One region of the Azospira restricta genome, then DNA from elsewhere that is predicted to be linked to it. Evidence: predicted binding sites of a transcription regulator. Region 1 holds the regulator's gene; each other region holds the start of a gene.
What was found. The regulator sigma-54, encoded in region 1, starts transcription at its own class of promoters, with help from an activator protein. The targets are predictions, from matches to a motif close to TGGCACGCTTNCTGCTNA.

Region 1 (7,249 bases):
GGCGAAAGCGGTGCCGGCGGCGAGGGCGAGCGAAACCAGGGCGATTGCGAGTTTCATCGGTATTTCCTCCTGAGTGGGGGTGGTACGGCCGGAGGATTATAGGCGCAATTCAAATGTCATCGTCAAGCAGCGCGCGCTGCTGGCGGTTGACGAATTCCTGCATGCTGTCGATGCCGCGCAGCTGGAGGATGGTGTTGCGCACCGCGGCCTCCAGCAGCACCGCCAGGTTGCGGCCGGCGGCGACCGGCACGATCACCTTGCGGATCGGCACGCCGAGGATTTCCTGCGTCTGCGCGTCGAGCGGCAGGCGCGGCGCGTCGACGCCGGCGAGCGGTTTCTGCAGGTGCACGATCAGCTTCAGCTTCATCTTCCGCCGCGACGCGGTCTCGCCGAAGATGGTGCGGATGTTCAGGAGGCCGAGGCCGCGCACTTCCAGGTAGTCGCGCAGCATGCCCGGGCAGCGGCCCTCGATCGTCGTCGGCGCCAGCCGGGCGAGCTCGACGACGTCGTCGGCGACCAGGCCGTGGCCGCGCGAGATCAGCTCGAGCGCGAGTTCCGACTTGCCGACGCCGGAGTCGCCGGTGATCAGCACGCCCATGCCGAGGACGTCCATGAACACGCCGTGGATCGAGGTGGTGTCGGCCAGCCGGCGGGCGAGGTAGATGCGCAGCAGGTCGATCACCGCCGAGCACGGCTTGGGGCTGGTGAACAGCGGCGTGCCGCTGTCCTCGCAGGCCTCCTGCACGATCGGCAGGACTTCCAGGCCGTCGGCGCAGATGATGCCCGGCGGGTTGTCGGCGATCAGCTCGGAGATCTGCGTCGTGAGGCGCTTCGGGCTGACGCGGTTGGCCCAGTCGTATTCGGCCTGGCCGATCACCTGCAGGCGCTCGGAATGGATCAGGTTGAGGTGGCCGACGATGTCGGCGCCGTAGTTGCCGGATTCCTTCAGCTCGAGCTGGCGGTCGGTGCCGATCGCGGCGATCCAGTTCAGCTGCAGCGTCTCGCGGTGGTCCTCGTAGAGCTGGGCGATGCTGAACTGGCGCATGGCGGGAATCTCAGCTGACGAACAACCGGCGGGCGGCTTCGGCGTCGGGGGCGGCCAGCAGCGCGTCGCGGAACTCGCGGTCGGAGAAGCGCTGGGCGAGCTCGGAAAGAATCTGCAGGTGCAGTTCGTTGGCCTGCTCCGGAACGAGCAGCACGAACAGCAGCGACACCGGCTTGCCGTCCGGCGAATCGAAGGGCACCGGCGTGGTCAGGCGCAGGAAGGCGCCGCGGGCGTCCTTCAGCCCCTTGATGCGGCCGTGCGGGATGGCGACGCCCTGGCCGAGTCCGGTCGAGCCGAGCTTTTCGCGCGCGAACAGGCTGTCGAAGACGGTCGCCCGGGCGATGCCGTGGTGGTTCTCGAAAATCAGGCCGGCCTGCTCGAAGACCCGTTTCTTGCTGCCGGCATCGAGGTCGAGAAGGATGTTCTCGACGGGCAGGAGGTTGGCGATGAGGCTCATGCTGCGGGAGAGCTTTCAGGCGGCGGGAAGGAAGGTTGCGGGAGGGCCGTCGCGGGGAGCGGATTTCCGGCGACGGCCGCGAAGCGTCGATTATCTCATTCGGCCAGCGTGCGGGCGGCTGCCTTGTCGCTGCGATGATGATCCTGGACCTTCTGCTTGTACTTCTGGACCTGGCGGTCGAGCTTGTCGACCAGGATGTCGATCGCTGCGTACAGGTCGCCGTCGTCGGCCTCGACGAAGATGTCCTTGCCACGGACGTGCACCGTGACTTCGGCCTTCTGCTTCAGCTTCTCCACGGTGAGGATCACGTTCACGTCGATCACGTGGTCGAAGTGGCGCGTGACGCGCTCGAGTTTGCCCGTCACATAGTCGCGGATCGCCGGCGTCACTTCGAGGTGGTGTCCACTGATCTGCAGGTTCATGGTGAGACTCCTTTCACAGGCTCTTGCGTAGATTGACCGGCGGGATGTTCAGCGCTTCACGATATTTTGCAATCGTTCGTCGCGCCACGACAATCCCCTGCTGGCCAAGGATTTCCGCTATCTGGCTGTCAGATAGCGGTTTTTTCGCATCTTCGGCACCCACCAGCTGCTTGATCAGCGCACGGATCGCGGTGGCCGAGCAGGCGCCGCCGGTATCGGTGGCGACATGGCTGCCGAAGAAGTATTTCAGTTCGAAGATGCCGCGCGGGGTGGCCATGTATTTCTGCGTCGTTACCCGCGATACGGTCGATTCGTGCAGGCCGAGGATGTCGGCAATCTCGCGCAGCACCAGCGGCCGCATCGCTACCTCGCCATGTTCGAAGAACTGGCGCTGGCGGTCAACGATCGTCTGCGACACGCGCTGGATGGTGTCGAAGCGCTGCTGCACGTTCTTGATCAGCCAGCGCGCTTCCTGCAGCTGGCCGGAGAGTCCCGAGCCGCGCTGGCCGGCGAGCACCTCGGCGTAGAGGCGGTTGATGCGCAGGCGCGGGTAGGCGTCGGGGTTGATGCTCGCCCGCCACTGGTTGCGCACCTTCTTCACGATCACGTCGGGGATGATGTAGCGTGCGTCGAGCGGCGCGAACTGGGCGCCGGGGCGCGGGTTGAGGCCCTTGATCAGTGCGTGCGCGGCGCGCAGCAGGTCGTCGTCGCAGCCGGCCAGCTTCTTGATGCGGGCGAAGTCGCGGGCGGCGAGCAATTCCAGATGCTGGCGGACGATGACCAGCGCCAGGTCGCGCACGGGATCGGCGGGGAGCGCCGTCAGCTGCAGCGACAGGCATTCCTGCGCGTTGCGCGCGCCGACGCCGGTCGGGTCGAAGTGCTGCAGGTGCTTCAGCGCGATCTGCAGTTCCTCGGGCTCGATCTCCAGTTCGGGCGGCATGATCTCGGCCAGTTCGTCGAGCGTCTGCGACAGGTAGCCGTCCTCGTCGAGGGCCTCGATCAGCACGCGCACCAGCATGCGGTCGCGGTCGGGCAGCGGCGTCAGGCCGAGCTGCCAGATCAGGTGGTCGGAGAGCGAGGTGGTCGCCGCCTGGATGTCCTGGTAATCGCCGTCCTCGTCGCTGCCGCCGCTGCCGGACGAGCCGGTTCCCGGACTGCCGTCGCCGGGCCAGCCTTCGTCGTCGGTGTTCGGGCGAACCTCGTCGCTGCTGCCGGCCTCGCCTTCGCCGCCGGCCTCAGCGGCCGGCTCGCGTTCGCTGGTGCTGCTCGACGACGGTGCCGGGACGAAATTGTCCTCATCCTCTCGCTCGAGCAGCGGGTTCTCGAGCAGGAACTTTTCCAGCTCCTGATTGAGCTCAAGCGTCGACAGCTGCAGCAGCCGGATCGACTGCTGCAGTTGCGGGGTCAACGCAAGGTGCTGCGAGAGCTTGAGCTGGAGAGCGGGTCTCATGCGCGGCGCGGGACGGCCGGAGTTGCTGTTTCTGTTTTCGGATCAGAGGCGGAAGTTCTCGCCCAGATAGACTTTTCGGACGTCTTCATTATAGATGATTTCGTCCGGGTGGCCCGAAGCAAGTACCGAGCCTTCGTTGATGATGTAGGCCCGGTCGCAGATGCCCAGCGTCTCGCGCACGTTGTGGTCGGTGATCAGCACGCCGATGTTGCGTTCCTTCAGGAAGCGGATGATCTTCTGGATTTCCAGCACGGCGATCGGGTCGACGCCGGCGAAGGGCTCGTCGAGCAGGATGAAGCGCGGCTGCGTCGCCAGCGCGCGGGCGATCTCGACGCGGCGGCGCTCGCCGCCGGACAGCGAGGCGGCCGAGTTGTTGCGGATGTGCGTGATGTGCAGTTCTTCGAGCAGGTCCTCCAGCCGGCGCAGGATTTCTTCCTTGGGCAGGTCCTGCAGCTCAAGCACGGCCTGGATGTTCTCGGTGACGCTCAGCTTGCGGAACACCGAGGCCTCCTGCGGCAGGTAGGAGACGCCCATCTGCGCGCGGCGGTGGATCGGGAGATGGGTGATCTTGGTGTCGTCGATGTAGACGTCGCCGCCGTCGGAAGCGACCAGGCCGACGATCATGTAGAAGGTGGTGGTCTTGCCGGCGCCGTTCGGGCCGAGCAGGCCGACCACCTCGCCGCTGCCGACCTCGAAGGAGACGTCGTGCACGACGGTGCGCTTCTTGTAGCGCTTGTTCAGGTTGTGGGCGCTGAGCTTGCTCTTCGGCTGGTCCGGCATGGCTATTCTTCTTCCTGTTCGTTGCCTTCGCCGCGCAGCACGCGGCGGATCACGCCGCCGGCGAATCCCCGGTGCATCAGGTAGCGGGTCTGCTTGGCCCGCTCGGCGGCATCAGCCGGGAGTGTACCGAACTTCCGCCGCCAAATCGCCTGCGCGCGCGCCAGCTCGTCGCCGGCGGCGGCCAGCGCCTCGTCGGCGACTTCGCCGGCGACGCCCTGCTGCTTCAGCTCCTGCGCCAGCCGGGCATTGCCGTAGCGGGCGCTGCGGCCGGCGACGCGCATCTCGGCGTAGCGCGCGTCGGACAGCAGGCGGCGCCCGGCCAGCTCGTCGAGCAGCGCGTCGAGGGCTTCCTCGGATTCGGCGTGCGGCGCCAGCTTCTTCCTGAGCTCGGCGCGCGCATGGTCTCGCCGCGCCAGCAGGCGCAGCGCGCGCTGGCGCAGCTCGTCCATCGCTCAGGCCTCGGCGGCCTCCAGCGGGCGCGGCGAGGCGACGCCGACGGCTTCGCGGACGCGGGCTTCGATTTCCTGCGCGATCGCCGGGTTGGCCTTCAGGAATTCGCGCGCGTTGTCCTTGCCCTGGCCGATCTTCTCGCCCTTGTAGGCATACCAGGCGCCGGACTTGTCGACCAGCTTGTGGGCGACGCCGAGCTCGATGATCTCGCCCTCGCGTGAGGTGCCCTCGCCGTAGAGGATGTCGAAGATCGCCTCCTTGAACGGCGGCGAGACCTTGTTCTTGACCACCTTGACCTTGGTTTCGTTGCCGATCACCTCGTCGCCCTTCTTGATCGAGCCGATGCGGCGGATGTCGAGGCGCACCGAGGCGTAGAACTTGAGCGCGTTGCCGCCGGTGGTGGTCTCCGGCGAGCCGAACATGACGCCGATCTTCATCCGGATCTGGTTGATGAAGATCACCAGCGTGTTCGTCTTCTTGATGTTGGCGGTGAGCTTGCGCAGCGCCTGGCTCATCAGGCGGGCGTGCAGGCCGACCATCTGGTCGCCCATCTCGCCCTCGATCTCGGCGCGCGGGGTGAGCGCGGCGACCGAGTCGATGACGATCACGTCGACGCCGCCCGAGCGGACCAGCATGTCGGCGATTTCCAGCGCCTGCTCGCCGGTGTCCGGCTGCGAGATCAGCAGGTCGTTCAGGTTCACGCCGAGCTTCTGCGCGTAGGACGGGTCGAGCGCGTGCTCGGCGTCGATGAAGGCGGCGGTGCCGCCCATCTTCTGCATTTCGGCGACGACCTGCAGCGTCAGCGTCGTCTTGCCCGACGATTCCGGGCCGTAGATCTCGACGACGCGGCCGCGCGGCAGGCCGCCGATGCCGAGCGCGATGTCGAGGCCGAGCGAGCCGGTGGAGACGACCTGGATGTCGTGCTCGACGCTGCCCTCGCCCATCTTCATGATCGAGCCCTTGCCGAACTGCTTCTCGATTTGCGCCAGTGCGGCGGCCAGTGCCTTTGCCTTGTTGTCGTCCATTTCTCGTCCTTGTCAGAGGTTGCGCGGATTATCGCACGGCGCCGAAACGCCCCCATGCAGCGCTTACTGTGATTGCATACAGTGTAAGTATATACAGTATTTCGTGCTTGTCGAGCGCTTCAGGCACGCATCGGCGCGAAGCGTGCCAGCAGGCCGCGCAGCGCATGCGCGACCGAAGCGCGGCGCACTGCTGCGCGGTCGCCGGGGAAGTGGCAGGTCTCGCTGGCGGTCAGATCGTCCGGTCCGGCCCAGGCGAAGCACACGGTGCCGACCGGCTTTTCCGGCGAGCCGCCGCTGGGACCGGCGACGCCGGAGATGGCGAGCGCCCACTGCGCCCGGCTGTGCCGCAGCGCGCCCTGGGCCATTTCGATCGCCGCCGGTTCGCTGACCGCGCCATGGCGGACCAGCGTCTTCCGGCTCACCCCGAGCATGTCGACCTTGGCCTCGTTCGAGTAGGTGACGAAGCCGCGATCGAACCAGGCCGAGCTGCCGGCGATGGTCGTCACGCACTGCGACACCCAGCCGCCGGTGCAGGATTCGGCGGTGGCGAGGACTTCGCCGCGCTCCAGCAGGCGGGCACCGACGGCGGCGGCGAGGCGGTCGAGTTCTCCGTCCATCAGGTCAGGATGAACTTCAGCAGCGCCAGGCACAGCACGGTGTAGGCGGCGGCGAAGACGTCGTCGGTCATGACGCCGAAGCCGTTCTTGATGCGGTCGAAATTGCACGCCGGCGGCGGCTTGACGATGTCGAAGAAGCGGAACAGGAAGAAGGCGACGATCCACCACAGCCAGCCTGCCGGTGCCAGGAAGAGGACGAACCAGAAGGGCACCACCTCGTCCCAGACGATGCTGCCGTGGTCGGCCTCGCCCAGCGCCTTGCCGGTGGTGTTGCAGGCGACGATGCCGAACAGGTAGCAGGTGACGAGGAACAGCGCGAAGCCGAGGTCGTCGAACCACGGCCGGAGCAGCGGGTACGAAAAGAGCGCGAAGAGCGTGCCGATGGTGCCCGGCGCCCATGGCGAGAGGCCGCTGCCGAAGCCGCAGGCGATCAGGTGCGCCGGGTGGCGGAACAGGAAGGACGGCGGCGGCGGCGTCGATTTCTTAAGCAAAGTGATCGAATCCCTTGTGGGTGACGGGCAGCGGCTGGCCGTCGGCGTCGAGCAGGCGGACATCGGCGACCGGTCGCTCGCCGCTGGCGACGGTACGGCCGATGCGCCACAGCGGCAGGTCGAGTTCGGCGGCGAGCATCACCACCCGCTGGCGGGCGGCGGGCGGCGTCGTGAAGCACAGTTCGTAGTCGTCGCCGCCGGCGAGCTGGCATTCGCGGGCGAGCTTCGGCTCGGCAGCGGGCGGCAGCAGCGGGAACTGGCCTTCGTACAGGTCGGCGGCGAGGCCGGAGCGCTCGAGGATGTGGCCGAGGTCGGCGACGAGACCATCGGAGACGTCGATCGCGGCGCTCGCCAGGCCGCGCAGCTTCAGTCCCAGCTCGATGCGCGGCAGCGGCCGCTGCAGCGCCGCGACGCAGCGTTGCACCAGCGCCGCGGGCAGCGTCGTCCGGCCCTGCAGGTGGGCCAGCCCGAGGGCGGCGAGGCCCGGCTGGCCGGAGACCCAGACGTCGTCG
Region 2 (7,249 bases), 1.9 Mb from region 1:
TCAGCGCATCGATCTTCTCCTGCAGCAGGTCGCCGCGCCGCTGCGCTTCGCGCCACTGCTGCTCGAGGCGCAGGCGCTCGCCATACTGGTCGTGCAACAGTCGTGCCAGCGGCGCCAGGTCGGCGGCGTACGGGTGCGCGCTCTTCAGCACGCTCTCGAGCAGCGCCGAGGCGCGCTGCAACTCCGGCGGCCGTGCGTTGGCGAGCTGGATCGCCTGCTGCATCAGCAGGTAGGGATCGCCGCCCGCCGGCCGCTCGCGCAGCGCCTCCGGCGACGGCCGCGGATTGCCCGCGTAGTAGGCGAGCATCGCCCGCAGCGGCGCCTCCTCCGGCGCGGCGACGCGCGCCGGCGGCGTGCCGCAGGCAGCCAGCGCGAGGCACAGCAGCGCCGGCAGGCAGCGACGAAGATCAGTGTTCATGAGGCAGCTCCATCCTGAAATGCGCACCACGGGCTTCCGGCACGAGATAAATGCGACCGCCCTGCGCGGCGACCAGTTCGCGCACGATCGACAGACCGACGCCGCTGCCCGCCGCCGCTGTCGCCGGTCGGCGACTGCCCTGCACGAAGGGTTCGAAGATGCGCTCGGCGTCCTCCGGGGCGACGCCCGGGCCGGCGTCGACGCAGTCGATCATCAGCACGCCGTCGGCGATCCGCGCCGACAGCCGGATCTCGCCGCCGTCCGGGCTGAAGGCGATGGCGTTGGAAAGCAGGTTGCCGAGCGCGACGCGCAGCTTGTCCGGGTCGAGCAGTGCCGGCTGGCGGCCGCCATCGATCGTCACCCGCAACCCGCGCGCCTGCAGTTGCAGCCGCTGCGCCTCGACGCATTCGTCGAGCAGGCCGCGCAGCGCGACGCGGCGGCGCTGCAGGCGGCCGGCGTCGAACACCGTCGCGTGGTAGTTGAGCAGGTCCTCGATCTGCCGCTGCAGCGCCCGCGCATTGTGCTCGAGGATGCCGGCGACCTCGCGCTGGTCGGCGGTCAGCGGCCCGACCACCTGGTCCTGCAGCAGCGCGACGCCTTCGCGCAGCGCGGCGAGCGGGGTCTTCAGCTCGTGCGAGACGTGGCGCAGCACGCGCACGCGGTCGGCCTCCAGCTCGGCGAGGCGCAGGCGCAGCCAGTCGAGGCGACGGCCGAGGCGCTCCAGGTCGACCGGGCCGTGGATCGCGATCGGGGTGTCGAAGCGGCCGCCGCCGAGCTGCTCGATCGCCGCTTCCAGCCGGCTCACCGGACGCAGCAGCCACCAGCCGATCGCCGCGCCGAGCAGCAGCGCGGCGGCGATGGCACCCAGCACCTGCGCCAGCAGGCTGGTCCGGCTGGCTTCCAGCGACTGCAGCAGCGTCGCATTGTGGCGGTCGATCCACTGCCGGCCGGCGTCGGCAAGCGCGGCGTTGGCCGGGCCGAGGCGGGCCAGCGCCGCCAGCGCGGCCTCGCCGCCGTCGGCACGCAGCGCCGCGGCCGCCTCGCCGGCGCCCTGCTCCCAGGCGGCGGCAGCCTGCGAGATTTCCGGGACGCCGACGCCATGCAGGCGCAGCAGCGTCGGCAGCGTCTCGTCGTGGATCGCAACGAAGCGCTCGCGCAGCGCGGCGTCCCGGAGCACGAGGTACTGCCGCGCGCTGCGCTCGAGGTCGACGCTGCGCTCGGCGAGCAGCTGGATGTCGGCCGTCACCTGCACCGCCAGCGCCGCGCCGGCGCGGCTCTCGTCGGCGAAATCCTCGAGCGCCAGCAGGCCGCGCAGCGCCGCCACGGCGAGCAGCAGCGCGACGAGCAGGAAACCGAGCAGCAGGGTCAGGCGGAAGGACAGACGCGGCATGGGAAAGGGACGCGGAAGTTGTGCCCAAGCTTACGCAGGCGGGAAACGGCGGGACAAGCTGTCGTGAAACGACGACAGATCAAATTATAGACAAATCAATCACCTGCCGACGGAGGAAACGCCCGCCGTCGGGCTGCGGCGTCGCGGCGACGCCTCGCTGGCACCGCCGCCGGCCGCCGGGAATCGCCGCCAGCCGCTGTCCCGCGGGACTTTCGCCGCGGCTGGCACGGCCCTTGATAGGGACGCCGCGAACCCCACTCACGGAGACCACGCCATGTTCCATAAGCCGAGCAATCCCTTTGCCAAGGACAGCCCGATGGCCGCCGCCCGCGACGCACTGTCGCCGCAGGCGCGCAGCGGCATCCCGAGCACGCCGCAGACCGCCAACCCCGCGCCGCAGAACGCTGCCGCCGCTGCAGCCGCTGCCGGCGCCAAGCCGGCGGCGGAAGCGGCGAAGCCTGCCCCGCCCCCCGCCGCCGAGTCCGCCGCCGGCAGCGGCAGCCGCCTGATCGTCGGTCCCGACGTCAAGCTGAAGAGCGCCGAGATCCTCGACTGCGACACCCTGGTCGTCGAAGGCCGGGTCGAGGCGACGATGGACAGCCGCGTCATCCGCATCGCCGAAAACGGCCTCTACACGGGCAAGGTCAGCATCGACATCGCCGAGATCCACGGCCACTTCGAAGGCGAACTGACCGCCCGCAGCCAGCTGATGATCCATGCCACCGGCAAGGTCAGCGGCAAGATCCGCTACGGCAAGATGCTGATCGAGGAAGGCGGCCAGATTTCCGGCGAGATCAAGTCGCTCGCCGAGGACGATGCGCCTTCCTTTCGCCCCCGCAGCGAAATCCTCGCCCCCGTGAAGGCCGCCGCCGGCTGACGCCCGGCGCGACCTCCCTTGCGCCGCCGCGGCCGCGACACTCTCCTCCGCCGGCTCGCCGCGGCGCCTTTTTCCCCACTGCCGAGCGGGTCATTTTCCTTGTCCCACGGGGCTCGCCGGGGAGGCGGGCGGGTTACAATGGAGGCCTCTTCGCACAGGAGCGCGCCATGTCCGCCCACCTCATCCTCACCGTGATCGGCGACGACCGTCCGGGCCTCGTCGAATCCCTCGCCACCACCATCGCCGCGCATCAGGGCAACTGGCTCGAATCGTCGATGTCGCAGCTCTCCGGCAAGTTCGCCGGGATCGTCCGCGTCAGCCTGCCGGAGGCGCAGACGGCCGCGCTCAAGGCCGCACTCGCGGCGCTGCCCGGGCTGCGCGTCACCGCCGAGGAGGCGCAGGCGGCCGCAGCGCCGTCGGGCAGCCGCCGCCTGAAGCTGTCGCTGGTCGGCCACGACCGCGTCGGCATCGTCCGCGAAGTCTCGCAGGTGCTGGCGCGCCACGCCGTCAACGTCGAGGAGCTGGCCACGCACACCGCCAGCGCGCCGATGTCGGCCGAGATCCTCTTCCACGCCGCCGCCGAGCTGACCGCGGCGCCGGGCCTCGACGCCCGCGCGCTGATCGCCGACCTCGAACGCATCTCCAACGACCTGATGGTCGACATCAACCTCGACGAGACCATCCGCAGCTGATGACCGCCGCCGCCACCGAAATCCGCATGCCGCGCTACCCGGAATGCTGGGAGAGCTGCGGCTCGTGCGCCAGCGGCGACGTGTTCGTCCTCGAAGTCTTCGTGCAGCCGGGCGACCGCATCGAGCGCGAGGACAACATCATCAGCATCGAAACCGGCAAGGTCGCCCTCGACATCCCCTGCCCCTGGGCCGGCACCGTCCGCGACGTGTTCATCGAGGTCGGCGACAAGCCCGAGGAAGGCGCGCTGCTGATCACCATGGAGCGCGAGGAATGACGGCATGAGCGAGATCTGGATCGCCGTCGTCGTCTGCATCGTCGTCGTCCTCAGCGGCGCGCTGCCGCTGCTGCGCGACCGCCACAACCAGCGCACGCCGCTGCCGCCGCGCCCGGAAACGCTGCGCGACTGGCACAAGGAAGAAACCTTGCACGATTGGCGTCAGGATCAGTCCAAGCACTGAGCGCACCAGATCGGTCCGCCGGCGCACGATAACGCCGCTGCGGCGCACCACCTCGGCGCGCGAGGCGCGTCCGCAACGCAAAAACACGATACGGCTCAACAACTTGCCGTTTGGCATGCTTCTCGCGTTGCGTATTGCACCAGAACAATACGCACGAGAGCCCTGCCATGGCAGCCCCGACCTTCTATAACGAGATGCTCGATGCGGACGGCGGCACCCGCCCGCATTACGCAGCCTATCGCCGCTGGCTCGACGAGACGCCGCCCGAGCGCATCGCCGCCAAGCGCGCCGAGGCCGATGCGCTGTTCCACCGCGTCGGCATCACCTTCGCCGTCTATGGCCAGGAAGACGGTGCCGAGCGCCTGATCCCCTTCGACGTCATCCCGCGCATCATCCCGGCGCACGAGTGGCGGCAGCTCTCCGCCGGCCTGCGGCAGCGGGTGCGCGCGCTGAACGCCTTCATCGGCGACATCTACCACGGGCAGGAGATCCTCAAGGCCGGCGTCGTGCCCGAGACGCAGGTGCTGTGCAACGTCCAGTACCGGCCGGAGATGCAGGGCATCGACGTGCCCGGCGGCATCTACGCGCACATCGCCGGCATCGACGTGGTGCGCGCCGGCGCCGGCGAGTTCTACGTGCTCGAGGACAACCTGCGCGTGCCGTCCGGCGTCTCCTACATGCTGGAAGACCGGCGCATGATGATGCGCCTCTTCCCCGAGCTGTTCGCCCGCTACAAGGTGGCGCCGGTCGAGCACTACCCCGACCTGCTGCTCGACACGCTGCGCAGCGTCGCGCCGCAGGGCGTCGCCGACCCGACGGTGGTGGTGATGACGCCGGGCGCCTTCAACAGCGCCTACTTCGAGCACGCCTTTCTCGCCCAGCAGATGGGCGTCGAGCTGGTCGAGGGCAAGGACCTCTTCGTCGAGGACGAGCAGGTCTTCATGCGCACGACGCAGGGCCCGCAGCGGGTCGACGTGATCTACCGCCGCATCGACGACGACTTCCTCGACCCCCTCGCCTTCCGCCCGCAGTCGATGCTCGGCGTGCCCGGCCTGCTCTCGGCCTACCGCGCCGGCCGCGTCACGCTGTCGAACGCGATCGGCAGCGGCGTCGCCGACGACAAGTCGATCTACCCCTTCGTGCCCGAGATGATCCGCTTCTACCTCGGCGAAGCGCCGATCCTGAACAACGTGCCGACCTGGCAGTGCCGCAAGAAGGACGAGCTCGCGCATGTGCTGGCGCACCTGCCGGAGCTCGTGGTCAAGGAAGTGCACGGCGCCGGCGGCTACGGGATGCTGGTCGGGCCGGCAGCGAGCGCGGCCGAGATCGAGGCCTTCCGTGCCCAACTCGTCGCCACACCGGAGCGCTACATCGCACAGCCGACGCTGGCGCTCTCCAGCTGCCCGACCTTCGTCGACAGCGGCGTCGCGCCGCGCCACATCGACCTGCGCCCCTTCGTCCTCTCCGGCCGCGAAATCCGCTTCGTTCCCGGTGGCCTGACCCGCGTCGCGCTCAAGGAAGGCTCGCTGGTGGTGAACTCCTCGCAGGGCGGCGGCACCAAGGACACCTGGGTTCTGGAGGAATGACCATGTTGAGCCGCACCGCCGACCACCTCTACTGGATGGCCCGCTACATGGAGCGGGCCGAGAACCTCGCGCGCATGCTCGACAGCAGCTACCGCATGTCGCTGCTGCCGCAGACCGTCGCGCAGACCGAGGCGAACTGGGGCCGCCTGCTGGTGATCATGGGCATCGAGGCGATCTACCGCGCCCGGCACGAGCACATCACCCAGGACGCGGTGCTCGACTTCATGATCTTCGACACCGAGAACCCGTCGAGCATCCTCAACTGCCTGCGCGCGACGCGCGAGAACGCGCACGCGGTGCGCGGCACGCTCACCTCCGAACTGTGGGAGACGAACAACGCCACCTGGCTGCGGATGCGCGAGTTCGCCCGCAGCGGCCTGCGCGAACGCGGCACCGGCGAGCTCTTCGAATGGGTCAAGTACCGTTCGCACCTGTCGCGCGGCGTCACCATCGGCACCATGCTGCAGGACGACGCGCTGCGCTTCATCCGTATGGGCACCTACCTCGAACGCGCCGACAACACCGCGCGCATCCTCGACACCAAGTTCCGCTCGCTGCCCGCCGGCACCGCGCTCGCCGAGCCGGCGACCGACTACTACCCGTGGAGCGCGCTGCTGAACTCGGTTTCCGCATTCGAGGTCTACCGCAAGGTCTATCGGGATCTGATCACGCCGCTGCGCGTCGCCGAACTGCTGGTGCTGCGCGCCGACATGCCGCGTTCACTGTCGCGCTGCATGAAGGAGGTCTACGCCAACCTGCAGGCCGTCGCCAACCGCCGTTCCGGCGAGACCGAGCGCCGCGCCGGCGAACTCGAGGCCGAGTTGCGCTTCGGGCGCATCGAGGAGATCGTCGAGCACGACCTCAACGCCTGGCTGGCCGGCTTCCTCGACCGCACCCTCGACCTCGGCAACCGCATCGCCGACGACTTCCTCGTCCCGGTCGCCCGCTGACCCACGGAGAGCATCATGCGCCTGCACATCCACCACGCCACCCGCTACCGCTACACCGACGCGGCCGCCTACAGCATCCAGCACCTGCGCCTGACCCCGCGCTCCGACCTGAGCCAGCAGATCCTCAACTGGCAGCTGAGCACGCCCGGCCACCCGCGCCAGCAGCGCGACGCGCACGGCAACACCATCCATACGCTGTCGCTGACCGAACCGCACCAGGAAATCACGCTGATCGTCGACGGCGAGGTCGAGACGCGCGACGCGCCGACGCTGCTGCCGCGCGGCGACGGCCTGTCGCCGCTGGCCTACCTCGCCGACTCGCCGCTGGCGACGCCGGACGGCGCGATCGCCGGCTTCGCACTCGAGCACTATCCCGACGGCCCGCGCCGCGACGCGCTGCTGGCGCTGATGCAGGCGGTCTGCGAGCAGGTGCGCTACCAGCCCGGATCGACCGAGGTCGACCACACCGCCGCCGAGGCCTTCGCGCTCGGCGAAGGCGTCTGCCAGGACCAGGCCCACGTCTTCGTCGCCAGCTGCCGCGCGCTCGGCATCCCGGCGCGCTACGTCAGCGGCTACCTGTTCACCGACGGCGAACACGCCGCCAGCCACGCCTGGGCCGACGCCTGGCTCGAGGACGAGAACGGCTGGCTCAGCTGCGACGTGACGCACCAGCGCTTCGCCGACGGCCACCTGTGCCGGCTCGCGGTCGGCCGCGACTACCTCGACGCCGGCCCGGTGCGCGGCGTCCGCCGCGGCGGCAGCGGCGAGTCGCTGCAGGTCAAGGTCGTCGTCGCCGATTCGCCGAAAGCCGTCCGCGAGGCGCAGCAGGCCGCGCAGCAATGAGCTTGGCCGGAGCCCCCCGGCCGGTGTAGGCTCG
Region 3 (7,249 bases), 360 kb from region 1:
GTTCGCCGAGCCGGCGGCGAAGGCGCGCCTCGAAGGCATCCTGCATCCGCTGATCCGCGCCGAGGCCGACCGCCAGGTGCACGCCGCGAGCGCACCCTACGTCATCCTGGCGGTGCCGCTGCTGGTCGAGTCCGGCAGCTATGGCGAGCGCTGCGACCGCATCCTGGTCGTCGATTGCGCCGAGGCGACGCAGCTGGCGCGGGTCGTCGCGCGCAACGGCCTGTCCGCGGCCGAGGTGCGCGCGATCATGGCGACGCAGGCGACGCGCGCGGCGCGGCTGGCTGCCGCCGACGACGTGATCGACAACGACGGCCCGCCCTCGGCGTTGCCGGCGCAGGTCGAGCGCCTGCATCGCCAATACCTCGGGGCGGCTTTGACCAAAGTTAAGGCAAACTGTTGAGATTTTGTTGCAAATGGTTCAGAATCCAAGCATTTTCCAGCGTCTGGACCGGCCGGCGGCGTGATTACCTACGAATATCCCTTCAATGAGCGCATCCGCACGCTGCTGCGCCTGGAGGATTTGTTCGACAAAACCTCGCATTTCCTGCAGCACGACGGTGCGCAGGAACACCACGTCGCCCTCGTCACGCTGTTCGAAATCCTCGAGGTCGCCGGCCGCGCCGACCTCAAGATGGACCTGATCCAGGAACTCGAGCGCCAGCGCCAGACGCTGCTCGCCTTCCGCAACAATCCCGAGATTTCCGAGGAAGCCCTGTCCGGCGCGCTGTACGAGATCGAGCAGGCCTCCGCCGCGCTGTTGGCGATGACCGGCAAGATGGGCCAGTACCTGCGCGAGAACGACTGGCTGATGGGCATCAAGAGCCGCGCCGCGATCCCCGGCGGCGTCTGCGAATTCGACCTGCCGTCCTACCACTACTGGCTGCACCAGTCGTCCGACGCCCGGCGCAACGCGATTCTCGGCTGGCTGAAGCCGCTGCTGCCGCTGCGCGACGGCCTGGCGATCGTGCTCCGCCTGCTGCGCGCGAGCGGCCGCCCGGAACACCAGCTGGCGAAGAACGGCACCTTCCAGATGATGCTCGGCGGCAGCACCGCGCAGATGGTGCGCGTGTCGGTCCGCCTGGGCGATCCCTGCATCCCCGAAATCAGCGCCAACAAGTACGCGCTGAACATCCGCTTCACCTCGCCCGACGGCGACCTGCGGCCGCGTCCCTGCGACCGCGAGGTGGCCTTCGACATGACCTTCTGCAACCTCTGATGGCCGCGACACCGCCGAAAGTGCGCTGCCCGCAGTGCGGGGGCGAATCCGTGTGGAGCCCGGAGAACAAGTGGCGCCCGTTCTGCTCCGAGCGCTGCAAGCTGATCGACCTCGGCTGCTGGGCCGACGAGTCGTACCGCGTGCCGGTGCAGGACGAGCAGGGCCTGCCCGAGGACGGCCCGCCGCCGAAGGAGTGAGGCGACGGCCGCTGCCCGCCCGGTCGCGCTTTCCCTGCCGTTCGTCGCCGCTTCTTTCCGCGCGGCTCCCTGCTCGTTTCTGCCGCCCCGTGACCCGCGCCCGGCGCTTGCCGATCGGGCTTCAGCGCGCTCCGGCCGCCCGTGCCGCGAACGCCGCGCGCGGCGAGAAGCCGGTGGCGAGCGCGGTGCCGGCGAGTACCAGCACGGCGCCGGCGAGCGTGTGCCAGCCGACCGCCTCGCCGAGGAACAGATGTCCCCACAACACGCCGAAGGCCGGGATCAGGAAGGTCACGGTCAGCGTCGGCATCGCGCCGATCTCGGCGATCAAGCGGAAATAGAGCAGGTAGGCGACGCCGCTGCAGACGATGCCGAGGGCGACGATCGCGGCGACCACCGGCGCCTCCGGCAGCGCCGTCGGCAGCGGCGCCAGCCACAGCGCCGGCAGCACCCAGACGGTCGCCGCCCACATGCTGCCGTGCGCGTTGGCGAAGGCGTCGACCGCCGTCGTCGAGCGCGCGTAGGTGGTCGCGATGCCGTAGCACAGCGCGGCGCCGAGCGCCGCCGCGATCGCCCGGCCGCCGCCGGCCGGTAGCGCCGCGGCCTCGACCCCGGCGAGCACGGCGACGCCGGCGATGCCGAGCAGCAGCCCGGCCGCCGCCTTCGCCGACAGTCGCGTGCGCGTGACGACGGCGCCGAGCAGCGCGCCCCAGATCGGCGCCGTCGCGTTGAGGATCGACAGCAGCGACGCGGACACGGTCAGCGCCGCGTGCGCGAAGAGCAGGAAGGGCAGCGCCGAGTTGAACAGCCCGAGCACCAGGTAGTGCCGCCAGTTGCGCGCGAGCTGCAGCGGCTTCGTCAGCGCGGCGGCGACGGCGACGAGGAACAGCGCGGCGAGCGCGACACGCAGGAAGATCAGCGCCGCCGGCCCGACCGCCGGCGCGCCGACGCGCATGAACAGGAACGAGGCGCCCCAGATCGCGGCGAGCGCGAGCAGGCGGCAGAGGTTGGCGTGGGTCATCGCGAGCGTGGCGTGGGGTGGTCGGCGGCAGCATCGGCGCCGCCGGCCGCCGGCGCCACCCGTTTCTTGCGTCGCGCCGGCCGGCTCACGCCCAGCCGCGCAGCAGCGCGATGCCGTGCGCGCCGTGCGCCCAGGCCGCGTCCATCATCGCCGGCCGCATGCCGCCCAGCGCCAGCACCGGCAGCGGGCTGCGCTCGACCAGCTGTGCGAAGGCGTCCCAGCCGAGGCCGGCCGCCTGCGGATGCGTCGGCGTCGGCAGCACCGGGCCGAGCAGCGCGTAGTCGAGCTCCAGCGCCGCGGCCTTGTCCAGCTCCTCCGCCGTGTGGCACGAGGCGCCGACCCAGGCGAAGTCCGGGCGCTGCGCGCAGCCGTTGAGCGCGTCCGCCGACAGGTGCACGCCGTCGGCGCCGACGCGTTGCGCCAGCGCCGCGTCGTCGTTGACCACGACGATCGCGCCGGCCGGCTTCGCGCGCGCGACGACGCCCTGCGCCAGCCGCTCGCGTTCGGCCGCCGGCAGCGTCTTGTCGCGCACCTGCACGAAGCGCAGGCCGCCGGCGAGCGCGCCTTCCAGCCGCGCCAGTTCGGCGTCGACGCCGTTCTCCTCGGCGTTGGTCAGCGCGCACAGCGTCGGCAGCGCCAGCCCCTTCAGGATCGGCCCGTTGGCCGGCAGGATCGGCTCGACCGTCGGCGGCGCGTCGGCGCGCAGCCAGGCGACCGCGTCGTGCTCGTGCGGGTGGATCTCGCCGTCCCAGGCGGTGACGCGGAAGAAGCGGATGCGCACGGTGGCGTGCGGGTAGACGAACTCGCGGGTCAGCCACGGCGTCGCCGCCGTGATCGCGATCCCGAGCTCCTCGTGCAGCTCGCGCACGAGCGCGTCGCGGAAGGTCTCGCCCGGCTCGACCTTGCCGCCGGGGAATTCCCACCAGCCGGCGTAGACCTTGCCCTCGGGGCGACGCGCGAGCAGGAACTCGTCGCGCACGCCGGGCGGCGCGCCGTCGCTTGCGCGCAGCAGCACCGCGGCGGAAACCAGCGTCACCTTGCTCACTTCGTGCGCTTCGCCGGCTTCGCGGCCTGCATGCCGGCCCAGTCCTTGGCGAACTGCCAGGCGACGCGGCCGCTGCGCGAACCGCGCTGCAGCGCCCAGTTCAGCGCGTCGCGCTCGGCGCCGGCGATCGCCGCATCGGCGACGCCGAAGTGGCGCAGCCAGTGCGCGACGATGTCCAGGTACTCGTCCTGCGAGAACGGGTAGAACGAGATCCACAGGCCGAAGCGCTCGGACAGCGAGACCTTCTCCTCGATCGCCTCGCCGGGGTGGATCTCGTCGTCGACGGTGTGCGTCTCCAGGTTCTCCGAGAAGTATTCCGGCATCAGGTGGCGGCGGTTCGAGGTGGCGTAGATCAGCACGTTGTCCGGCGGCGCCGCGACCGAGCCGTCGAGCACGACCTTGAGCGCCTTGTAGGTGGCGTCGCCGGCCTCGAAGGAGAGGTCGTCGCAGAAGATCATGAAGCGCTCGGGGCGGTCCTGTACCAGGTCGACGATGTCCGGCAGGTCGACCAGGTCGGCCTTGTCGACCTCGATCAGGCGCAGCCCCTTCTTCGCGTATTCGTTCAGCAGCGCCTTGATCAGCGAGGATTTGCCGCAGCCGCGCGTGCCGGTGAGCAGCACGTTGTTGGCCGGCAGGCCGGCGACGAACTGGCGCGTGTTGGCGGCGACGCGCGCCTTCTGGTCGTCGATGTCCTTCAGGTCTTTCAGGCGGATCGGGTGCGGCTTCGCCACCGGCTGCAGCCAGCCGCGGCCGTTGGCGCCCTTGCGCCAGCGGCAGGCGACGGCGGCGCGCCAGTCGGGGGCGGCCGGCGGCACCGGCAGCACGGTGTCGATGCGCTCGAGGAGTCGTTCGGCGCGTTGCAGGAATCTGGCGAGATCGGTCATGGCGGGGCGGTAGAATGCGGGCTTCGAAGAACCCCGCACTGTAGCGAATCGGATGAAGAAATTCCAACCGGCGGCGCTCGCGCTGCTCCTGCTGGCCGCCTGCGCCGCGCCGCGCGCGCCGCAACCGGCTGCCCCGACGGCGGCGGCGCCCTGTCCCGCCTGCGCCCCCTGCCCGAAATGCCCCGGCGCCGAACCGGCGCCGCCGGCCGCCAAGCCGCTGCAGCCGGCGCGCTGGGAAGACATCGCCGGCTGGCAGGAGGACGACCTGCGCGCCGCCTGGCCGGCCTTCCAGCAGAGCTGCCGCGGGCTCGCCGGCAAGCCGCAGTGGCCGCTGTGGCAGCCGGCCTGCGAGGCGGCGAGGGCGGTCGATGCGAACGACGCCGGCGCCGTCCGCCGCTTCTTCGAGAAGGAGTTCCTGCCGTTCGCCGCGACCAACCCGGAAGGCACCAGCGAAGGCCTGGTCACCGGCTACTACGAGCCGCTGCTCGCCGGCGCGCGCAAGCGCAGCAACGTCGCCCGCTACCCGCTGCACGCGGTGCCCAGGGACCTGCTGACGATCGAGCTCGCCGACGTGCTGCCCGAACTGAAGGGCAAGCGCCTGCGCGGCCGCCTGGTCGGCAACAAGGTCGTGCCGTACTGGTCGCGCGCCGAGATCGTCGAGCGTGAACAGTCGGCGCCGGTGCTGCTGTGGGTCGAGGACGCGGTCGAGGCCTTCTTCCTGCAGATCCAGGGCTCCGGCCGCGTGCGCCTGCCGTCGGGCGAGATGATCCGCGTCGGCTATGCCGACCAGAACGGCCATCCCTACCAGTCGATCGGCCGCGTGCTGCTCGAGCGCGGCGACCTGCAGCCGGGCGAGGCGTCGATGCAGGGCATCCAGGCCTGGGCGCGCGCCAACCCGCAGAAGCTCGATGAGCTGCTCAACACCAACCCGAGCTACGTTTTCTTCCGCGAGCTGCCGGCGAAGTTCGGCCCCGACGACGGCCCGCCCGGCGCGCTCGGCGTGCCGCTGGTGGCCGAGCGCACGATCGCCGTCGACCCGCGCCACATCCCGCTCGGCGCGCCGGTTTTCCTGGCGACGACGCGGCCGAATTCCGACGAGCCGCTGCGCCGGCTGGTGATGGCGCAGGACACCGGCGGCGCGATCAAGGGCGTCGTCCGCGCCGACTTCTTCTGGGGCTTCGGTGCCGAGGCCGGCGCGCAGGCCGGCAGGATGAAGCAGAGCGGGCGCATGTGGGTGCTGCTGCCGCCGGGGGCTGCACCGAAGTAAGGCGCGGCGCCCGTTCATGGTGCCGATGCGCACCGCAGTGGTGCTCTTTGCTGCGAATGCGCACGACGATGGTGCGATCGGCGCCCCATGATGGGCGCAAGCCGTTGATTTTTGGTGCTCAAGTCTTTGGCAGGATTATTGCTAAAAGGCTCCGACCGTTTTTTCCGGAGGAGCCATGGACGCGCTCAAGACTGCCAACGACACCCTGTTCATCCTGCTCGGCGCCATCATGGTGCTGGCCATGCACGCCGGCTTCGCCTTCCTCGAGGTCGGCACCGTGCGCAAGAAGAACCAGGTCAACGCACTGGTGAAGATCCTCACCGACTTCGGCGTCTCGACCATCGCCTACTTCTTCATCGGCTACGGCATCGCCTACGGCGTCAACTTCTTCGCCGGCGCCGAGACGCTGGTCGCGAAGAACGGTTTCGAGCTGACCAAGTTCTTCTTCCTGCTCACCTTCGCTGCGGCGATCCCGGCGATCATCTCCGGCGGCATCGCCGAGCGCGCGAAATTCAACCCGCAGCTGGCCGCGACCTTCCTCATCGTCGGCTTCGTCTACCCCTTCTTCGAAGGCATCGCGTGGAACCAGGCCTTCGGCATCCAGGCCTGGCTGAAGGCCAGCTTCGGCGAGGAATTCCACGACTTCGCCGGCTCCGTCGTCGTGCACGCGATGGGCGGCTGGATCGCGCTGCCGGCGGTGCTGCTGCTCGGCGCGCGCCACGGCCGCTACCGCAAGAGCGGCGAAATCTCGGCGCACCCGCCGTCGTCGATCCCCTTCCTCGCGCTCGGCGCCTGGATCCTCACCGTCGGCTGGTTCGGCTTCAACGTGATGAGCGCGCAGACGCTCGACAAGATCTCCGGCCTGGTCGCGCTCAACTCGCTGATGGCGATGGTTGGCGGCACGCTGGTCGCGCTGGTGCTCGGCAGGAACGACCCCGGCTTCGTCCATAACGGCCCGCTCGCCGGCCTGGTCGCCGTCTGCGCCGGCTCCGACCTGATGCACCCGATGGGCGCGCTGGTCGTCGGCGGCGTCGCCGGCGCGCTGTTCGTCGTCATGTTCACGCTGACGCAGAACCGCTGGAAGATCGACGACGTGCTCGGCGTCTGGCCGCTGCACGGCCTGTGCGGCGCCTGGGGCGGCATCGCCGCCGGCATCTTCGGCAGCAAGGCACTGGGCGGCCTCGGCGGCATCGCCTTCATGCCGCAACTGATCATGACGGCGATGGCGATCGGCATCGCGCTGGTCGGCGGCGGCGCGGTGTATGGCATGCTCAAAGTGACGATGGGCCTGCGCCTCGACCAGGAAGAGGAATACGAGGGCGCCGACCTCAGCATCCACAAGATCACGGCGACGCCGGAGCGCGAGCCGAACTGGTGATGCGCCGATAGGAAGCAATAGAGTCTGTCGGATGGGAATAAGATCCGTCGGACGGTAATGCAGCGAAGCCCGGGATGCCGGGCTTCGCTTTTTTCTGGGAGCTGTTCCTTCTAATTGGGTGCGTCCCCTATTATTCCCAGCACACGTCGAATGCTCCTTGGATCGGCGGCGAAGAAGCGCGGCGAGAAGCCGCCGAAGAGCGCCGCCATCGCCAGATCGTCAGCATGGCGAACAGGAAAATTTT
Region 4 (7,249 bases), 740 kb from region 1:
GCAGGCTGCATCCGGCGCGCAGCGTCCGCGGTCGAGGAAATCCGGGTAGTGGGCGCAGCCGGCGCAGCGCGCGTCGGCGGCGGGCGGCGTCGCCTCATTCCGCATCGGCCTTGGCGGCGACGACGATGCCGGTCGCCGCGGCGAAGTCGTCGGTGATCGCCGGGCAGCCCCCGCCGCCGCCGGCGACCAGGTACAGCGCATGGCCGTCGGCGTCGAAGGCCGGCCGGTGCCGCGGCGCGATCTCGTCGTCGCTGCAGGCGGTGAAGTGCAGCGCCGGGAAGCGCGCGCGCAGCGCGGCCACCGAGGGCGTCAGCCGCAGCGTCTCGGCGACGGCGACGAGCAGGCGCGGCGTGACCCTCATGCCGCGTCCCCGTCGCCGGCGAAGCGCGCCAGCGACGCCGCCGGCACGCCCATGATCTGCGCCAGCCACGGCGGCGGCGCCGCCAGCCGCTGCTGCAGCTCGCCGAGCGCGGCGCGTGCCGGTCCGCCGGCGGGAAACTTGACCGGGTGCACCCCGGCGCGGATCACCTTGGCGGCGGCCGGGCCGCCGATCGACTGCACGCAGACGATCTGGCAGTCGCCGATCAGCGCCGCGCGCGCGGTGTTGCGGTCGTCGGCGGCGTCCGCCGCGGCGGTGCTGCGCACCTCGATCAGGCGGAGCGCAGCGGGGCCGACGCGGTAGATGAGGAAGCGGTCGCAGGAACCGAAGTGGCCGTCGAGGTTCTCGCCGCGGTTGGCGGCGACGGCGACGCGGATCGTTCCCGGCGCCGCGTCGTCGGGCTCGACCGTCGGGAAGTCGTCGTGGGCGATGCCTTCGCCCCACAGCAGGCGCACCGCCGCCTTCAGCTGCTCCCGGTCGACGCCGACATGGCAGCCCTGCTCGGCGAAATCGCCGGCCAGCAGCTGGCACAGGTCCTCGACGGTGAGCGTGGCGAGCTTGGCTTCGGTGAGCGGCGCCTGCAGTTTGTCGACCAGCGCGCCGACCAGCGCGCGCAGGTCGAGGCCGTTCAGCGCGCGCGCGGCGAGCGCGATGCGGAAGGCTGCCTCGCGGGAGGCGACCGGTGTCTCGGACATGATCTTCTCCTCGGCGCCGGGCTCAGGCCGGCGCGATGCAGCCGGACGGGCAGACGTCGACGCACAGCGGCGAATCGGCGTGGCCGTCGCACTCGGTGCAGGTGCCGGCGTCGATCTTGAAGAAGATCTTGCCGCTGGCGATCGACTTGGTCGGACACACCGGCTTGCAGTCGCCGCAGGCGGTGCACATGTCGGAATCGATGCTCATTGCCATGATGGCTTCCTCCAGTGAATGGCTAGTCCTCGGCGGCGCCGAGGCGCTTGGCGCGCAGCGACACCGGCAGGCGCGGCGGTTTCGCCATCGGGTCGATGTAGTAGCTGCCGCCGTTGTCGAGCTTGAGTTCGCCGCCCCACTTCTCCGGCGCGTCGAACTCGATCGACGAGACCGAGGCTTCCAGGTCGCGCTTCGGCAGGTAGAACACCAGCCCGCCGTCGGCGGCCTGTCGGATCATGATGTTGGCCATGGTTGCTCCTAGGGGCTTGGGATTAGGGGCTGGTGGCTAGGGGCTAGGGGGCGGGGCTGCTTTTACCAGCCCCAGGTCCCTGACCCCTAGCTCCTCGCGTCAGCGGACCAGGTCGAAGTTGTAGTCCGTGACCCCCATCTCCACCGTCTCGCGGTCGAGCTGCTCGAGCACGGCGTTGGTCAGCGTGGTGACGATCTGGATCATCCCCTCGTAGCCCAGCGTCGTCTGCCGGTGCAGGTGGTGGCGGTCGAACAGCGGGAAGCCGAGGCGGATCAGCGGCACCTCGAACTCCGGCCCCTTGTGGCGGGTGTCGCGCTGGATGTACTTGCCGTACGAGTTGCCGATCAGGAAGTCGGGCTTGTCGGTGAAGCACAGGCTGCGCAGGTGCCACAGGTCGTTGCCGGCGTAGATCTTGCCGTTGACGCCGAACGGGCTGGAATCGAGCAGCTTCTGCACCGCCTTGCTCCAGCGCTTGTTGCCGTTGTGGCAGAGGATGTGCGTCGGCTCGGCGCCGCATTCGAGCAGAACCTTGACCAGGCCATGGACGAAGTCCGGGTCGCCGTAGAGCGCGAACTTCTTGCCGTGCAGCCAGGCGTGGCTGTCGGCGAGCACGTCCATCGCGCGGCCGCGTTCCTTGGCGAGCGACTCGGGGATCGGCTGGCCGGTGATCTCGGCGACCTTCATCAGGAACTCGTCGGTCCAGTCGATGCCCATCGGGATGTTGAGCTTGGGCACCTCGTGGTTCCAGGTGCCCTCGACGAACTTCTTCGTCTTGTCGAGCTGGAACGGCTGCAGCAGGATCGTCGTATGCGCGTTCGGCGCATCCTTGACCTCGTCCTGCGTGGTGCCGCCGGAATACATGCGGAATTCGCCGTCGGCCGGCGTGTCGAAGACCTCGCTCGGATCGGACAGCATCGTGTGGCCGACGCCCATCTCGGACAGCATGCGCTTGATCACGCGGTAGTTGCCGAGGTAGGTCTCGAAGCCGGGGACGATGTTCACCTTGCCGTTGCTGCCCGGCTTCTTGCCTTCCATCGCGTTCAGCGTGAAGGCGCGCAGGATGCCTTCCTGCATGCCGTCCCAGCCGGTCACGTGCGAGCCGACGAAGGACGGCGTGTGCGCGAACGGCACCGGGAACTCCTGCGGGATGTGCCCTTCCTTCTTGGTGTTGTTGATGAAGGCGTTGAGGTCGTCGCCGATCACCTCGGCCATGCAGGTGGTCGACACCGCGATCATCTCCGGCTGGTACAGCGCCTTGGCGTTGGCCAGGCCGTCGAACATGTTCTTCTGCCCGCCGAACACCGCCGCGTCCTCGGTCATCGAGTCGGAGACGCAGGAGCAGGGCTCCTTGAAGTGGCGGTTGAAGTAGCTGCGGAAGTAGGCGACGCAGCCCTGCGAGCCATGCACGTAGGGCAGCGTCTTGTGGTAGCCGGTGGCGCACAGCACGGCGCCGAGCGGCTGGCAGGCCTTGGCCGGGTCGACGGTGAGCGCCTCGCGCTTGAAGTTGAGGTCCTGGTATTCCTGGGTCGTGGTCCACAGGAAGGTGTCGCGCACCTTGTCGGCGCCGTGGCCTTCCTCGAAGCCGGCGCGCTTCGCCGCCAGCGACTCCTGGTAGTCGGCGTCGCCGAACAGCGGGTAGCAGGGCTTGATGTTGTCAGCGGTTTGCATTGCGATCTCCTTGCTCCCGCCGCCCATCCGCGGCGGGAGCGCAAGATTGAAGAGGGGTCGTCAGGCGGCCTTCTGCGCGTCGGCGGCGACGCTCTGCTGCCACGGCGGGACCAGCTTGCCCCACACCGGGTTGCTGAGCGCGATGTCCATGTCGCGCGCGAAGATCGCGAAGCCGTCGTAGCCGTGGTACGGGCCGGAGTAGTCCCACGAGTGCATCTGGCGCAGCGGGATGCCCATCTTCTGGAAGATGTACTTCTCCTTGATGCCGGAACCGACCAGGTCGGGCTTCAGGCGCTTGACGAACTCCTCCAGCTCGAAGCCGGTGACGTCGTCGTAGAGCAGCGTCGCGTCGCCCATCTCCTTCATCGTCCGGTCGTAGTCGTCGTTGTGCGCGAACTCGTAGCCGGTGCCGATCACCTCCATGCCGAGGTCCTCGTAGGCGCCGATCACGTGGCGCGGGCGCAGGCCGCCGACGTAGAGCATCACCTTCTTGCCCGCGAGGCGCGGCTTGTACTTGGCGGTGATCTCGTCGACCATCGGCTGGTAACGGGCGATCACGCGCTCGGCGCCTTCCTTGATCTTGTCGTCGAAGAAGCTGGCGATGTTGCGCAGCGACTCGATGATCTTGGTCGGGCCGAAGAAGTTGTATTCCATGTAGGGGATGCCGTACTTCTCCTCCATGTGCCGGCTGATGTAGTTCATCGAGCGGTAGCAGTGCAGCAGGTTGAGCTTCACCTTCGGCGTGTTCATCATCTCGGCCAGCGTGCCGTCGCCGGACCACTGCGCGACGACGCGCAGCCCCATCTCCTCGAGCAGGATGCGCGAGGCCCAGGCGTCGCCGCCGATGTTGTAGTCGCCGATGATTGCCACGTCGTACGGGGTCGAGGCGAATTCCTGGCCGTCGCGCTTATCGAGCACCCAGTCGCGGACCGCGTCGTTGGCGATGTGGTGGCCAAGCGACTGCGAGACGCCGCGGAAACCCTCGCAGCGCACCGGGATCACCGGCTTGTCGATCGCCGCCGCGGCCTTCTTCGAGACCGCCTCGATGTCGTCGCCGATCAGGCCGATCGGGCATTCCGACTGCACCGAGAGGCCCCTGGCGAGCGGGAACAGCGTCTCGACTTCCTCGATCAGCTTGGCCAGCTTCTTGTCGCCGCCGAAGACGATGTCCTTCTCTTGGAAGTCCGAGGTGAAGTTCATCGTGCCGAAGCTGTCCACGCCGGTGGTGCCGACGTAGTAGTTGCGGCGGCCGGCGCGCGAGTACTGGCCGCAGCCGACCGGGCCGTGCGAGATGTGCACCATGTCCTTGATCGGGCCCCAGACCACGCCCTTGGAACCGGCGTAGGCGCAGCCGCGGATGGTCATCACGCCGGGCAGCGACTTGCGGTTCGAGGTGATGCACTTCTTCGACTGCTCGACCGAGGGGTCGTTGACCGTCAGGTGCTTGGCACGGTCCTTCTTGGCTTTTTCCGGATAGACCTCGAGCACCTCGGCAATGAGGGCTTCGGTTTCCGCGCGAGACAGAGTCGTCATGTTTTCCTCCTGACGCCGCCACTCATCCGTGGCCGGCGTGCTGGTTGAAGATTTCTTCCACACCCTCCCCTTTATGTCCCGCAGGGACGGTATCCCTTGGGACCAGGGGAGGGCCGGGGTGGGGATGGGGCGCGGTCGCTGCACCCCATCCCCCTCCCAGCCTCCCCCTTGAAGGGGGAGGAGATTCCGTCAGGCCGCCAGTTCGGCGGCGGTCTTGCCGACGATCGACTCGTCTTCCTGCTCCATGATCCCGAACTCCATCAGCAGGTCTTCCAGCTCCTCCATCTCGACCGGGGTCGGGATGACCAGCTTGGTGTTGGCGATGATCTTCTGCGCCAGCGCACGGTACTCGTCAGCCTGCTTCGCCTTCGGGTCGTACTCGATCACCGTCATGCGGCGAATCTCGGCGTGCTGGACGACGTTGTCGCGCGGCACGAAGTGGATCATCTGCGTGCCCAGGCGCTCGGCCAGCGCGATGATCAGCTCGTCCTCACGGTCGGTGTTGCGGCTGTTGCAGATCAGGCCGCCGAGGCGCACGCCGCCGGAGTTGGCGTACTTGACGATGCCCTTGGCGATGTTGTTCGCCGCGTACATGGCCATCATCTCGCCGGAGCAGACGATGTAGATCTCCTGCGCCTTGTTCTCGCGGATCGGCATCGCGAAGCCGCCGCAGACGACGTCGCCGAGCACGTCGTAGAAGACGAAGTCGAGCGCGTCGTCGTAGGCGCCTTCCTCTTCCAGGAAGTTGATCGCGGTGATGACGCCGCGGCCGGCGCAGCCGACGCCGGGTTCCGGGCCGCCCGACTCGACGCACTTGACGCCGCCGAAGCCGACCGAGAGCACGTCCTCGAGTTCGAGATCCTCGACCGAGCCGGATTCGGCGGCGAGGTGCATGACGGTGGTCTGGGCCTTGCTGTGCAGGATGAGGCGGGTCGAGTCGGCCTTCGGGTCGCAGCCGACGATCATCACCTTCTTGCCGGCCTCGGCCAGCGCCGCCACCAGGTTCTGGGTGGTGGTCGACTTGCCGATGCCGCCCTTGCCGTAGATCGCGCATTGACGCAGTTTTGCCATGGTGTAACCTCCTTGGGTCTGTCAGTCGATTTGATAGGGACACTGAGAGTCGCGTCTCCCCTTGTGCACTTTGCGTGCCAGACCGACTGACAGACTTCAAGTGATTGATCCGACGATGGAAAACGACAATCCCGCGGCGCCCGGCGGGGCGCCGGCGTCCGACAATGCCGCGGGCCTTTGTCGGGGTGACGACAAAACCACGCTGCCGCGCGGCGCGCGCCTGCCGATCAACCGCTGCAACCTGCCGGCGGTGATTCTCGGCAGCCTCACCTACCAGCGCCACCCGACGCCGCTCGTCCTCGACGGCGTCGCCGAACTGCACCGCGACCTCTTCCGCCGCCTCGACGCGGCGCCGGCGGCGGCCCGGCCGCAGGTCTTCCGCGACTACCTGACCGTGCATTTCCGGCTGGAGGCGCCCGAGGACGCCGGCCTCGGCCGCCGCCGCGGCCGCGCCAAGGCCAACTACGCGCGCGCGATCCGCGGCTGGAGCTTCGACGCCGACAGCCGCGAGGGGGCGGTGCTGAAGGGCTGGGTCGAGTCGCGCTTCGGCCTCTTGCCGCGCCACCACGGCGAGTCGCTGGCCGACCCCGCCGGCGACGCCTACCGCCGCTACCTGGAGATGCGCGCCGAGGGGCTCTACGGCACCAACGCGCTGGAAGCGCAGCTCGACCTGGTCTACACCTATTGCCAGTACGAGCTGGCGCGCCGGCAGCCGGCGGCGCAGCACCTGCGCCTCTACCGCGGCGTCAACCGCATCGGCGAGCACGAGGTGCTGGCGCAGCTCGCCGGCCGGCGGCAGGTGATCCTGCTCAACAACCTCAACTCCTTCACCGCCAGCCGCGAGCGCGCCGGCGAGTTCGGCGACTACGTGCTCGCCGCCGACCTCCCGGTGCCCAAGGTCTTCTTCCACTGCGGGCTGCTGCCCGGCGTGCTGCAGGGCGAGGACGAGTACCTGGTGATCGGCGGCGTCGTCGAGGTTGCGCTGTCGACCGTGTAGCAAACCCGACAGCGGCGCCGGGCGCCGCCCGGAAAGCCGCGCCGTTGCGCGGGTCGGCAATGGGCCTGCTTCTTGCTGAAGACAGGACAGCCCTTTCCCCGTCTTCCGGATGACGCCATGAACCCTGCGCTGCTCGCCACGCTGACCGCCGGCCTCGCCGACGGCAGCATCGTTCCCTACCTCGGCCCCGGCGTCCTCGCCGACGTGCGCAGCGTCGCCGGCGGCGCGCCGATGCCTGCCGACAGCGATTCGCTGATCCTGGCGCTGAACGACGGCCGCCCGATGGCGCCGAAGCTGATGTACGAATTCCCGCGCGCGGCGATGAACGTCGAGCTGAAGCGCGGCCGCGCCGCCGTCACCCGCTTCCTCGACCGCACCTACGGCGCCACCGCGTGGACCCGCGCTGCGGTGCACGACTGGCTGGCGGCGCTGCGTCCGCGCT

Region 2: IWH25_RS12890 (circularly permuted type 2 ATP-grasp protein) is a predicted target of sigma-54. The motif match lies at 3,948-3,965, and genes of this name have one in related genera.
Region 3: IWH25_RS01050 (ammonium transporter) is a predicted target of sigma-54. The motif match lies at 5,755-5,772, and genes of this name have one in related genera.
Region 4: nifH (nitrogenase iron protein) is a predicted target of sigma-54. The motif match lies at 5,873-5,890, and genes of this name have one in related genera.

Annotation. Positions count from the first base shown of each region.
Region 1 is NZ_CP064781.1:584,908-592,156, reverse strand. Features, by position in the region: gene IWH25_RS02820 (PsiF family protein) at 1-57, opposite strand, end outside; gene hprK (HPr(Ser) kinase/phosphatase) at 110-1,045, opposite strand; gene ptsN (PTS IIA-like nitrogen regulatory protein PtsN) at 1,056-1,502, opposite strand; gene hpf (ribosome hibernation-promoting factor, HPF/YfiA family) at 1,598-1,924, opposite strand; gene IWH25_RS02800 (RNA polymerase factor sigma-54) at 1,938-3,374, opposite strand; gene lptB (LPS export ABC transporter ATP-binding protein) at 3,417-4,154, opposite strand; gene recX (recombination regulator RecX) at 4,157-4,603, opposite strand; gene recA (recombinase RecA) at 4,607-5,629, opposite strand; gene pncC (nicotinamide-nucleotide amidase) at 5,749-6,246, opposite strand; gene IWH25_RS02775 (phosphatidylglycerophosphatase A family protein) at 6,246-6,737, opposite strand; gene thiL (thiamine-phosphate kinase) at 6,730-7,249, opposite strand, start outside.
Region 2 is NZ_CP064781.1:2,671,985-2,679,233, reverse strand. Features, by position in the region: gene IWH25_RS12920 (hypothetical protein) at 1-418, opposite strand, end outside; gene IWH25_RS12915 (sensor histidine kinase) at 408-1,808, opposite strand; gene IWH25_RS12910 (bactofilin family protein) at 2,083-2,685, shown strand; gene IWH25_RS12905 (glycine cleavage system transcriptional repressor) at 2,853-3,377, shown strand; gene IWH25_RS12900 (biotin/lipoyl-containing protein) at 3,377-3,652, shown strand; gene IWH25_RS12895 (hypothetical protein) at 3,657-3,836, shown strand; gene IWH25_RS12890 (circularly permuted type 2 ATP-grasp protein) at 4,004-5,422, shown strand; gene IWH25_RS12885 (alpha-E domain-containing protein) at 5,425-6,372, shown strand; gene IWH25_RS12880 (transglutaminase family protein) at 6,388-7,215, shown strand.
Region 3 is NZ_CP064781.1:224,797-232,045, reverse strand. Features, by position in the region: gene coaE (dephospho-CoA kinase) at 1-400, shown strand, start outside; gene zapD (cell division protein ZapD) at 461-1,216, shown strand; gene IWH25_RS01075 (DNA gyrase inhibitor YacG) at 1,216-1,413, shown strand; gene IWH25_RS01070 (DMT family transporter) at 1,535-2,431, opposite strand; gene IWH25_RS01065 (Nudix family hydrolase) at 2,517-3,476, opposite strand; gene IWH25_RS01060 (ATP-binding protein) at 3,473-4,360, opposite strand; gene mltA (murein transglycosylase A) at 4,413-5,627, shown strand; gene IWH25_RS01050 (ammonium transporter) at 5,803-7,005, shown strand.
Region 4 is NZ_CP064781.1:1,322,443-1,329,691, forward strand. Features, by position in the region: gene IWH25_RS06435 (4Fe4S-binding leucine-rich repeat protein) at 1-105, opposite strand, end outside; gene IWH25_RS06440 (DUF6129 family protein) at 95-361, opposite strand; gene IWH25_RS06445 (dinitrogenase iron-molybdenum cofactor biosynthesis protein) at 358-1,074, opposite strand; gene IWH25_RS06450 (4Fe-4S binding protein) at 1,097-1,288, opposite strand; gene nifT (putative nitrogen fixation protein NifT) at 1,311-1,538, opposite strand; gene nifK (nitrogenase molybdenum-iron protein subunit beta) at 1,638-3,206, opposite strand; gene nifD (nitrogenase molybdenum-iron protein alpha chain) at 3,267-4,739, opposite strand; gene nifH (nitrogenase iron protein) at 4,929-5,810, opposite strand; gene IWH25_RS06475 (NAD(+)--dinitrogen-reductase ADP-D-ribosyltransferase) at 5,926-6,807, shown strand; gene IWH25_RS06480 (SIR2 family protein) at 6,925-7,249, shown strand, end outside.